Spirosoma rhododendri: one gene and its partner. The main gene of each other region encodes a partner of the protein of the gene in region 2 in a complex. Links are inferred from orthologs where the notes say so. Each region holds a gene or a part of one and is shown on either strand. Other genes may lie near its edges. The genes, in order: dnaN and dinB.

Region 1 (6,154 bases), 1.1 Mb from region 2 along the record:
CAGCGAACGACAGGCCGATGGCTGCCAGCGATAACCCAACCATTTTCTCATCCCATTTGAACTTCTCCATCGTGTAGAACGTCCAGGTGCCCTGCACGGCGAATCCGGCTATGTAAATGAGCACTAGCGACGCAACCAGCCCCAGGATGACCGGATAGCGCTTCAGGTTTAGCAACGAGCCGATCGGGTTGGCCCGCTTCCAGTTGAACGGTCGCCGGTTTTCGGGGGACAGCGATTCGGGCAGAACAAACAGACCGTAGACGAAATTGAGCAGGGTTAGGCCTGCCGATACGAAGAAAGGGACACGTGGGCCGTATTGCCCCAGAAAACCGCCAATGGCCGGCCCCAGAATAAACCCAACGCCGAATGCCGCACCGACCAGACCAAAGTTTTGAGCACGCTTCTCCGGCGTGCTGATGTCAGCGATGTACGCGTTTGCTGTTGTGAAGCTGGCCCCGGTAATCCCCGCCAGTATTCGCCCGATGAACAACCATTCAATCGTCGGCGCAAATCCCTGAAAGAGATAGTCGATACCAAAGCCAAACAGCGAGAAGAGTAGTACCGGCCGTCGCCCGTAGCGATCGCTTAACCCGCCGAGAACGGGCGAGAAGACAAATTGCATCAGTGCGTAGACGAAGCTCAGAAAACCACCATACTGGGCCGCCTGACTAATGTTGCCGCCGATGAGTTGCTCGATCAGCTTTGGAAAGATCGGGATGATGATGCCAATGCCCGTCACATCGAGCAATAGCGTAATGAAAATAAACGTCAGCGCCGGGGCAGTACGTTTAGGCATGAGGGAGGAGTTATGGAGTTGTAGAGTCGTAAAGTCGTAGGGTTGTAAAGTTGCTGGCGCGTCAGCCCATCCGGCGGTAGCTCCGTGCGTCAGCAACTTTACAACCCATACAACTTTACGACTCTACAACTTTTTTAAGCGTAGGTATTGAGCATTACTGGCATTACCAGCATCAGAATATCCTCGTTTTCGTCTTTATCAGCGGGAATCAGCAGACCGGCGCGGTTTGGAGCCGATAGTTCCAGCGAAATCATCCGGGCACTGATGTTGCTCAGCATTTCGGCCATCAACTTGGCGTTGAAACCGATCTCCATCGCGTCGCCGTCGTAGTCGCATAGCAGTTTTTCGTTGGCTTCGTTCGAGTAGTCGAGGTCTTCGGCCGAGATCGTCAGGGAGTTGGTCTTCAGCGACAGCCGAATCTGGTGCGTAGTCCGGTTGGCGTAGATCATAATCCGCTTCAGTGAGTTCAGCAGATCGGTCCGGCCGATGGTCATCACGTTCGGGTTGTTGGTCGGAATGGCGTTTTCGTAGTCGGGGAACCGCTCGTCGATCAGGCGGCAGATCAGCTGCGTTGGCCCAAACGTAAACGACGCGTTCGCCTGGCTGAACTCCGCCGTGACGGGAACGCCTTCCGGCAACGACGCCTTCAGCAACTGGAGTGCCTTGCGTGGAATAATGATCGAACTGGCCGATGGTGTGCCGAGATCAGTCCGGCGGTAGCGGATCAGGCGGTGCCCATCGGTAGCGACGAACGTTGTACTGTCGCTGCCGAGTTGCAGGTAAACCCCCGTCATGGCTGGGCGCAGGTCGTCGGTGCTGGTTGCAAAGACCGTGTTGTTGATGGCGCTCAGGAGCACATCCGAGGTCATCTCAACCGACTGGGTTTTCGTGACGGTCGGCAACTTGGGGAAGTCGATCGGGTTTTCGCCCGACAGTTTATACCGGCCGTTGTCAGTCAGGATTTCGGTGCCGAACGTGTCGGTGTCGATATTGATGGTAACCGGCTGTTCGGGCAGGCTGCGCAGCGTGTCGAGCAGTAGCTTGGCTGGAATGGCAATTGAACCGCTCTCGCTCGCGTCGACCGGAATCTGCGTGGTCATGGTCGTTTGCAGATCCGAGGCTGTAATCGTCAATGTGCCGCCCGCAGCATCCGGCCCGGCATCGATACGAAACAGGAAGTTTTCGAGGATCGGCACAATCGGGTTGGTTGCCACGACGCCGTTAATATTCTGGAGGTTCTTGAGCAGAACCGACGAGGAGACGATGAATTTCATAGGCCGACTGGTTGGCTTTTTTCTGGTAAATAAATAAGAACAAAAGTAACGAAAAAATCTGAGCCTGTGGTGCGCTGTCTGACCGAAAGAACCAATACGTTTATCTATACTGTTGACCTTAAAACGGGCTTTTTACCCAGCGGTAACTAGTTTTAGTTGCCTTCGTAATCAGTAGCTTATCAAAACGCATATGGAAACCGAAATCATAAACCGCGTAGCCAACAGCGGCCTTGTCTCGCTTGATCTGGAAGAGCTGTACCACCCCGGCGAACGGGTACTTTACGACCTGAAAGACAACCTGTACATGGGCATGATACTGCGTGAAAAAGACTTCCGGGCGTTTCTGAAAGAACACGACTGGAGTCAGTACACGGGCAAGAACGTCGCCATCACCTGCACAGAAGATGCGATCGTGCCAACCTGGGCGTATATGCTGTTGACGATTCAGCTTCAGCCTTACGCCAACACGGTCGTGTTCGGTACGCTGACCGATCTCGAAGAGAAACTGTACTTCGACGCGATCGCCCGCATCGACCCGGAGCAGTACCGCGATGCGCGTGTGGTGGTGAAAGGGTGTAGCAAGGTGCCCGTACCCGTGGCGGCTTATGTCGAGCTGACCCGCATCCTGAAACCCGTCGTGCAAAGCCTGCTCTTCGGCGAACCATGCAGCACCGTCCCCCTCTACAAACGACCGAAGTAAAGTTTTACAGTTGTAGAGTCGTAGGGTTATAAAGTTGCTGGGGCGTCAGTCCATCCGGCGTCAGCCAACTTTATAACTTTACGACTCTACAACTTTACAACTCAAAAACTCGAAATGAAGCATCTTCTCTCCGTCGCGCTGACTGCGCTGGTGCTGACTGGCGCATCCGCGCAGACGCCACCCGCCGGTAAAAAGCCGCGTACGAAAATTGGTACGACCGTTTTGCCGTTACCCGGTCGGCCCGAACTGGCGATTTCACAGGCCGAAATTGAGGCACAGATACGGTTTCTGGCTTCGGACGAACTGATGGGTCGGCGGACGGGTGAACCCGGTAATGCTGTCGCAGCGCGCTATATCGCTGAGCAATACCGGGCGATGGGCCTGAAACCAGCCGGCGATCAGGGCAATTATCTACAGCCGTTTTCGCTCGACAAAATTGGGGCAGCCCAGTCGGCAATGCTGCTGATTGGTACCGACACGCTCCGACTGGGGAAAGAACTCGTTGTGATGGCGGGTGGGCCAACCAGTCTGTCCGGCAACATCATTTACGCGGGCTACGGCCTGACCGATGGCGAAGACGGCTACAAAGGTCAGGACGTGAAAGGCCGGATCGTGGTGGTGCAGGGTGGTTCGCCAGACGCTAAAAGTCCGCGCGAAATCTTCCGGGCGGCCAGCGAGAAGCGCAAGCTGGCTGCACAGAAAGGCGCAGCGGCTGTACTTGAACTCTACAGCGAGTCGATTCCGTGGGGGTTTGTCAACCAGTATTTCAGCCGTGAGCAGGTCAACCTGCCCGTTTCGGAGAAAAGTACAGCGCCCGTCACCCACCTGTGGATCAACAACGCCAACAATCAGTATAAGCAGCTGAAGCAGACCGGGCAGGCCGTAACGCTTAAAACGTCGGGGCGCGCGCAGACGACAGTGGCAACGGCCAACGTCGCCGGTATCATCGAAGGCACCGACCCGGCCCTGAAAAACGAATACGTCATTCTGTCGGCCCACTTCGACCATGTGGGTGTCGGCAAGCAGGGCGGTAGTGCCTACGAGCCCAGCGACAGCATTTTCAACGGTGCACGCGACAATGCTTTTGGTACGGTGGCTATCCTGTCGGCAGCTAAAGCCCTGAGTCAGCAGCGACCCAAACGCTCGGTGCTGGTGCTGGCGCTGACGGGTGAAGAAGTCGGTTTGCTTGGCAGCACCTACTATGCCAGTCATCCACTGGTTCCGCTGAAGCAAACCATCTTCGACCTGAATACCGACGGCGCGGGCTACAACGACACTACGCTGGTATCGGTAATCGGGCTGGAACGGACCGGGGCAAAGGCGGAAATCGAAGCCGCTGCAAAGGCTGCCGGGCTGGGCGTTTTCGCCGAACCGGCCCCCGAACAGGGGTTGTTCGACCGCTCCGACAACGTCGCGTTTGCCGCTAAAGGTATTCCGGCACCGACCTTCTCACCGGGCTTCAAAACCTTCGACGAAGCCATCGGCAAGTATTACCATCAGGCTATCGATAATCCCGAATCGCTCGACATGAACTACGTCTACCGGTTCTGCGAAGCCTATGCCCACGCGGCCCGCCTGATTGCCAACCGAACTGCCCGGCCCCAATGGTCGGCGGGTGATAAGTATGAAGCGGCCGGAAAAGCCTTGTACGGGCAGTAAGACAAACTAATCCGTCGGTCCCGGCGTTTATAGCCTATCAACGACACCCGATCATGCTGTTCAAATACCTGTTCATTATCACGCTCATCATTCTGTTTGTTCCACCTGTTCGCCGGTTTGTTTTTTACCTGCTGGTGGGTCGGCAACTGGTTAATCAGCAGAAACAGGCGAACAATGTTGAGCGTCGGCGGGAAGGTGAAATTCGGGTGGACAACAAACCCCCGAAAGGCGATGCCCCGTTCAAGGGTGGCGACTACGTGGATTACGAAGAAGTTAAATAGCGCATAGCTAAGTCATACAAAACGGGTCGGAATGCTGTCAGCAGCGTTCCGACCCGTTTTTAGTTTTGTGCTGGTTGCTCGTCGCGGTAGCGAACGGCCAGCCCGCGCATGCTGTAGCCGTTATCGGTGGCATTGGTGTAGTAGGTGTACTTGACGCCAACCAGCGCGTTGGCCCCCAGCTTCTTGGCCTGCAACGTCAGGCGGGCCAGCAGTAACTCTTTGTCCTGCATATCATTGCCGCGCTTCAGCAGCCGTTTATTCACCAGCTGCCCATCCCGCACCGGCGTTTCTTCGCTGACTTCCAGATCGCGGATCGGCTCGAACGGCCGCTCGGGTCGCTGATTATCGTAAAACACGTCGACCGGAAAGACAGGGGTGTTTTTGATGTACAGCCGGGCCGGAAAGCAGCCCGACAAACACGCGGTCAGTAGAAGCAGGCAGACGGTTTTCATGCGGTTCGATCGGGTAGGGTGGCCAACACGTCGGCGACGACGCGCGGGTAATGCTCATGTTCAAGTACCTGTACCTTCCGGGCGACGTCGTCGGGGGTATCGGTGGGCGTAACCGGGCAACGAGCCTGAAAAATGGGTGCGCCTTCGTCGTAATGCTCATTGACAAAGTGAATCGTAATGCCCGACTCGGTTTCTCCGGCGGCTACCACGGCTTCATGCACGAAATGCCCGTACATGCCTTTGCCGCCAAACTTGGGCAACAGAGCCGGGTGGATATTGACGATTCGGTCGGGGAAGGCCTGTACCAGTCCGCCGGGCATCAGCCACATGAACCCAGCCAGCACGATCAGATCGATGTTTTGTTGCTGCAACAGGCGGGTAATATGGTCGGTCTGGTAAAAGGTGGTACGGTCGAAGAGGACCACCGGAATATGGTACCGGCGCGCCCGGTCGATAACACCCGCTTTGGGGTTGTTCGACACGATCAACTCAATGGATACGTCGGCAGAACCGGCAAAATAATCCGCAATTTTCTCGGCGTTTGACCCCGAACCCGATGCAAAAATGGCAATACGTTTCACTGAAAAAGGGGTTATTGACAGGATTACAGGATTTTTAGGGTCGCTGCCTGGCAGTACTGGGTTGTTGCATAGTCTACAGCGAAGCTAGTTGTTAATGTGTTGGCACCACGAAGCAGAAATCCTGTAATCCTGTCGAAAAAACTCTGACGGGGGCAAATTACAACTTTTGCCTATTTTTGTCGGCAGTCAACCGAAGCGGCCGATGCTGGCAACCAATCAACTTACGTTCGCGTACACTTCTGACAAGCGATTCGCCTTTCCCGACGTACGCTGTGCCAACCGGGAAGCCCTGTTGATCCTGGGGCGGTCCGGGACCGGAAAAACCACTTTTCTGCATCTGCTGGCCCTACTGCTCACTCCCAAGAGTGGCTCTGTCACGATCGACAATACCGACCTGACCACCCTTAGCCC
Region 2 (6,160 bases):
AGTTGGCGATGTCGTTGATTTCGGCGCGGGTCGGGCGGGGCGCGTCGATCATGCTCTCAAGCATCTGCGTCGCTACGATGACCGGCTTGGCGGCACGGTTACACTTCTCGACCAGCATCTTCTGAATCATCGGCACTTCTTCGGCGGGCAGTTCCACGCCGAGGTCACCCCGGGCTACCATCAAACCGTCGGTAGCGGCAATGATTTCGTCGATGTTCTGAATCGCTTCCGGCTTTTCGATCTTGGCAATCACGCGGCTTTTCTTGCCCCGCGACCGGATATATTCTTTGATTTCGATGATTTCCGAAGCTTCCCGAACAAACGACAGGGCGATCCACTCGGCGTCGTGCTCCAGACCAAACTCCAGGTCGGCCCAGTCTTTCTCGGTCACGGCTGGCATCGACACTTTCGTGTTGGGCAGGTTAACACCCTTCTTCGACTTCATCGGACCACCGTATACGACTTCCGTAACAACATCGGTTCCTTCGGTCCGCAGCACGCGTACTTCCAGCTTACCGTCGTCCATCAGAATACGCTCGCCGGTGTGCACGTCTTTGTACATGTCTTTGTACGGCGTACTGACACGCTCAGACGTACCGATGATATCGTCGTTGGTAAACGTTAGTTCGTTACCTGCTTCGATCAGTACACCGTCTTTACTCTCGACGTTACCGATACGAATTTTGGGCCCCTGCAAATCCTGCAAAACGCAGAGGTTGAGGTTATGTTCAGCGTTGATTTCGCGGATGCGGTTGAGCCGCATCAGGTGATCTTCGTGGGTACCGTGGGAGAAGTTGAGCCGAAAGACGTTTACTCCGGCCTGAGCCAATGCCAGCAATTGTTCTTTCGTTTCGGAAGCCGGGCCTATCGTGGCCACGATCTTGGTTTTCTTAGACATGAGGGACGGGAAAAATTGGGCAACATCGGCCAGAAGCCGGTGCAAAAATAACCGGTGGGGTAAATAAACAGTGGTATTAACGGAAATTTTACCCGCCGTCCTGCATTGCCTATCTTGCACCCCTATTCGTAAACTCATGGATCTAGGACTGCAAAAAAAAGTGGTTATCGTCACTGGTGGCGCGCGCGGTATCGGGGCAGGAATCGTCAAAAGTCTGGCCGCTGAAGGGGCAATTCCCGTCATCGTAGGCCGGAGTGAAGTACACAATCTGAACCTGGTTGCCGAGCTGGAAACCGCCGGGCAGCAGGCGTTTCAGGTCGTTGCCGAACTCACCGACCCGGAGGCTTCCCGGCGGGCTGTCGATGCTGTGCTGGCGCAGTTTGGCCGGATCGACGGGCTGGTCAACAACGCGGGCGAGAACGACGGCGTCGGGCTGGAGTCGGGCGATTACGAACGGTTTATGCATTCGCTGCACAAAAACGTGGTGCATTATTACCTGATGGCGCACCATGCACTGCCTGCCCTGAAAGCATCGAAAGGCAGCATCGTCAACATCACGTCGAAAACCGCCGACACCGGGCAGGGAAACACGTCGGCCTATGCAGCCGCCAACGGGGGGCGCAACGCGCTGACCCGCGAGTGGGCCGTCGAACTGCTCAAATACGGTATCCGGGTCAATGCGGTGGTCGTGGCTGAATGCTGGACTCCGCTCTACGAACGCTGGATTAATTCGCTGCCGAATCCGGAAGAAAAGCTGGCGTCGATTACGGATCGTATTCCACTCGAAAACCGCATGACGACCGCGCAGGAAATTGCCGACGCCGTCGTGTTTCTGCTATCGCCCCGGTCGAGCCACACCACTGGTCAGCTTGTCTACGTCGACGGTGGTTACGTCCACCTCGACCGGTCGCTGGCAAACGCCGAGTAGTCAGCGTAGCCTGTCAATCTTTACCTTAGAAAGGCAGCGTCGATGGCGCTGCCTTTCTGCGTATACACCCTTCTCGTTTAGCCGAATATATTTTACTTTTGCTATATAGCTTGCACTAGTAACTCAACGAATTGGTCGTGGTAACTCCGGCTCATCGCAAAATCATTCACGTCGACATGGATGCTTTCTACGCATCCGTTGAGCAGCGCGACAATCCCGATCTGCGCGGAAAACCCCTTGCTGTGGGTGGTTCGCGTCAGCGCGGGGTTGTAGCAGCCGCGAGTTACGAAGCCCGGCAGTATGGCGTTTACTCGGCCATGGCTTCGTCGATTGCCATACGAAAGTGCCCTGATCTGATTTTCGTCAAACCCCGATTCGACGTTTACAAAGCCGTTTCTGCCCAGATTCGGGCCGTCTTCGCCGAACATACTGACCTGATCGAACCGTTATCGCTGGATGAAGCGTACCTCGACGTAACCGACGCCACCAGCAGCGAGCGCACAGCAACGCAACTGGCCCGCGTGCTGAAAGAGCGTATTCGGCAGGAAACGGGCCTGACGGCGTCGGCGGGGGTGTCGTACAACAAGTTTCTGGCCAAGCTGGCGTCGGACTACAACAAACCCGACGGGCTGTATGTCATCAAGCCGCATCAGGGGCTGGACTTCGTGGCAAAGCTGGCGGTGGGACAATTTCACGGTATCGGCCGTGTAACGGCGGCCCGGCTCAACGAACTGGGCATCTTTACCGGTTTCGATCTTCGCCAGCAAAGCGAGGCCTACCTGACGCAGCAGTTCGGTAAAGTCGGCCATCACTACTACTGTATCGCCCGTGCCATCGACGAGCGCCCCGTTACCCCCAACCGCATCCGTAAATCGGTCGGTTCAGAAACGACGTTTGAGCAGGATTTGACCGACGAACCGGATTTGCTGGCGCAGTTGGGACCCCTGATCGACGATGTGTGGAGTTACTGCGAACGGACCGGCATTCGCGGGCGCACGGTTACGCTGAAAGTGAAATACGGCGATTTTCAGCAGATCACCCGCAGCCGGACTCTACTCAGCCCGGCGGGTAGTCGGGCCGTCATTGAGCAGACCATTACGCAGTTGCTCCAGTCGGTGCTACCCGTCGACAAGGGAATCCGGCTGCTGGGGGTATCGCTTTCGACCCTGCAAACTGCCAACGCGACGCCAACGGGTCAGCTCCGGCTGGATTTGTAGATTGGAGACAAAAAAGGCGGTGAGCTTCCCGTAGATTCTGAATCAATACTGTTTTTGAGGAATCATTTTTGTCATCCCTCGCAGGCTCGGGATGACAAAAATGATTCACCCCCCATCCCCCTCTTTCTTCCTATTTCCGATAAATCGTCGAGGCAGCGGCCTGGGCACTGGCCAGTATCGTTACATCGGCAACGGTAACGTGGGCCGGGGCCGAAACGGCATACACGATCGTGTCGGCAATGTCTTTGGCGGTCAGCGGGTCGAAGCCTTCGTATACTTTGTCGGCACGGCTGGTATCACCTTTGAAGCGCGTCACCGAAAACTCCGTTTCGACGGCCCCCGGTGCGATGTTGGTCACTTTGATACCGTGCTGGGTCAGGTCGAGCCGCATACCGGTGCTGAGGGCTTCGACAGCCGCTTTGCTGGCGCAGTAAACCGCCCCGTTGGCGTAGGTCTGCTTACCAGCAATTGAACTCAGGTTGACGATGTGCCCCTTGCTCCGGCTAATCATACCCGGTATCACCGCTTTCGATACGTAGAGCAGCCCCTGCACATTGGCGTCGATCATCAGGTCCCAGTCGGCGGGGTCCCCATTCTGAATCGGGTCAAGACCGTGGGCATTTCCGGCACTGTTGACGAGCAAATCGATAGCCTGCCACTCAGCGGGTAGATTCCCGATGGCGGTTTCAACAGCGTTTCGATCGCGGACGTCGAACGCCAGCGTATATACCTCTGTCGTTACCGACAATTCGCGGCTGATTTCGTCCAGCCGGTCCTGCCGCCGTCCACACAGAATGAGTCGGTAGTTGAGTGGCGCGAGAGCTTCGGCGGTTGCCCGGCCAATACCCGACGTAGCGCCAGTAATTAATGCTAACATATACGTACCATTAGTTTAATGAAAAATCAACAAAGGCAGTTTGCTTAAAAATTAAGCTTCACTTAATGCATATCAGTCACAAAACGGCCAGATAGCCATAAACCCGGCCCCAAATTTGCTCATTTCGCAGGTAGCACACCGCTGTTACTTTACTGCTTTATCGACCATAAAAACCAGCCTCCTTAATGCATACAACACCGTAACGTTGCCCAGACTATGAATCCCGATCTTTCGGTAGTCATTACCACACACCATCAACCCGCTCATTTATTAAAATGCCTCGACGCACTGGGGCGTCAGTCTCTACCACGCCATCAGTTTGAGATTATCGTCGTCGATGATGGGGATTCGCCAGCTATGGCCGCAGCCGTTGCGCTGTTCACCCGGCAACTCAATCAGCAGCATGGCACGCTGGATATCCGGTACCTTCCCCAACCTATCAGCCGGGGAGCCGCCACCGCCCGCAACCGGGGCTGGCAGGCCGCGCGGGGCCGGATTGTTGCCTTCACCAACGACGAATGTTTACCCCAGCCTACCTGGCTTGCCAATGCGCTCGCCTGTTTCAACGATGCCACTGAGTTTGTCATCGGCCAGTTGTGGCTGCAACCTGCCTACATTGCTGATCCGGTCAGTCCTGACGTATTAAACATCGATCCGGTCAGTCTGTTATCCGCAAACTGCTTTTGTCGCAAAACTACGCTTGAACGCGTGGGCGGATTTCTGGAAACCGCTTACAGCCGACAGGCCGACCTGTCGTTACTGGCCAATCTGACCCGGCAGGGTGTCTCCATAAAAAACAGCAGAAATACGTCTGTTATTCATTGCCTGCGCGGCCAGCACGAGCTGCTCAGCCAGCGGCAGCACCCCTACGGAGCCAATGCCGCAGATCACAATCAGCAGGAGCGGAAACCCTGGAAGCGGGCGGGTATTAACGACCAGTCGCTGCCCGTCTACTGGGCCGCTATCAGTGGGGCATTCACCGGCCTGACGGGGCTACTGACGGGTGAGGTACTGCTGACGGTAGTGGGGCTCGGCGTCTGGTTTTTGTTGCCAGCCCTGTTTGGCCGACGGGAGCAACCGAAGGCCCAGCGGCAAACCGCCTTCATCCGCCTGGTGGGCATTCAGCTGGCCACCCCCTTCGTGTCTGTTTACTGGCAGCTACACAGCAAATTCAGACACAGCGTTACAGATTGATGGCTACCGTGCGGGTATAAAGCGGCTACGGTTGGCTTCTACCGGCAGTATGTGTCTGGCCTGCCGGCCGACGCACCAGTCCGGAACTACCGTTTATCAGAATAAGTTGTCTAAAGGCCTGACTGGTGATTTTTTGCCCTGACAGCCTTTCCAACAACGTTCCGTTTTATTCCTTCATGGATCATCTGCAACAAGAGTTCAGCGTCCGTTTTTCATACCCGGTTTTTTTCACGGACGATCTGTTTAACCCAGCCAATCTACTTTTTGCCGACTTCTTCAACGCGTCAGCCAGTACCATTCGTCGGAAGTTGCTGTTTGTTATCGATTCAGGCGTTGTTGAGGCACACCCGCAGCTGGTCGATTCAATTCGTGCGTATGTCACCCAGCACCTGCCCGCGCTCGATTTGGTTGACGATCTCCTGCTGATACCGGGGGGCGAAGTGGCCAAGAATGAGCCCGACGCCGTCGAAACGATCGTTGACGCCATCGACCGCTATGGTGTCGACCGGCACTCGTTTGTCGTTGGCATTGGCGGAGGATCGGTACTCGACATGGTCGGGTACGCAGCTGCTATTTCGCACCGGGGCATCCGGCACGTTCGCGTGCCAACGACCGTGCTATCGCAGAACGACTCAGGCGTGGGTGTTAAAAACGGGGTCAACTATCGGGGCAAAAAGAATTTCCTCGGCACGTTTGTTCCGCCCGTAGCGGTGTTCAACGACAGCACTTTCCTCACCACGCTCGACGACCGCGACTGGCGGGCGGGCATGGCGGAAGCCATCAAAGTAGCCCTGATTAAAGACCGCCCTTTCTTCGACTGGCTCGACAGCAACGCGACAGCCCTCGCCCACCGCGACCTGCCCGCGATGCAGTACCTGATTCACCGCTGCGCCGATCTGCACCTAAAGCACATTGCCGGCGGAGACCCCTTCGAAATGGGCTCGTCGCGACCACTGGATTTTGGCCACTGGAGCGCCCACAAACTCGAACAGCTTACCAACTTTGAACTGCGTCATGGCGAGGCCGTCGCCATCGGCATCGCGCTC

What was found.
Region 1: the proteins of dinB (region 2) and dnaN are in contact, whole or in part, in a solved structure (PDB 1OK7), measured with the Escherichia coli proteins. The link is inferred for Spirosoma rhododendri from one-to-one orthologs.

What each region holds. Positions count from the first base shown.
Region 1 is NZ_CP051677.1:1,659,447-1,665,600, forward strand. The notes cover bases 1-2,886. They hold dnaN (DNA polymerase III subunit beta), read right to left. Parts: upstream 2,071-2,886; coding sequence 931-2,070; downstream 1-930. Other genes in these bases: HH216_RS06755 (TCR/Tet family MFS transporter), read right to left, coding at 1-796; HH216_RS06765 (DUF2480 family protein), read left to right, coding at 2,261-2,770; HH216_RS06770 (M28 family peptidase), read left to right, coding at 2,885-2,886. Also shown: more of HH216_RS06770, read left to right, coding at 2,887-4,429; HH216_RS06775 (DUF4834 domain-containing protein), read left to right, coding at 4,483-4,710; HH216_RS06780 (hypothetical protein), read right to left, coding at 4,770-5,162; purN (phosphoribosylglycinamide formyltransferase), read right to left, coding at 5,159-5,743; HH216_RS06790 (ABC transporter ATP-binding protein), read left to right, coding at 5,946-6,154. UniProt on the Escherichia coli protein: Confers DNA tethering and processivity to DNA polymerases and other proteins. Acts as a clamp, forming a ring around DNA (a reaction catalyzed by the clamp-loading complex) which diffuses in an ATP-independent manner freely and bidirectionally along dsDNA.
Region 2 is NZ_CP051677.1:561,913-568,072, forward strand. Bases 1,131-4,022 are described here. They hold dinB (DNA polymerase IV), read left to right. Parts: upstream 1,131-2,002; coding sequence 2,003-3,043; downstream 3,044-4,022. Other genes in these bases: HH216_RS02115 (L-fucose dehydrogenase), read left to right, coding at 1,131-1,826; HH216_RS02125 (SDR family NAD(P)-dependent oxidoreductase), read right to left, coding at 3,174-3,920. Also shown: pyk (pyruvate kinase), read right to left, coding at 1-898; more of HH216_RS02115, read left to right, coding at 1,035-1,130; HH216_RS02130 (glycosyltransferase family 2 protein), read left to right, coding at 4,137-5,114; HH216_RS02135 (3-dehydroquinate synthase), read left to right, coding at 5,291-6,160. UniProt on the Escherichia coli protein: Poorly processive, error-prone DNA polymerase involved in translesion repair and untargeted mutagenesis. Copies undamaged DNA at stalled replication forks, which arise in vivo from mismatched or misaligned primer ends.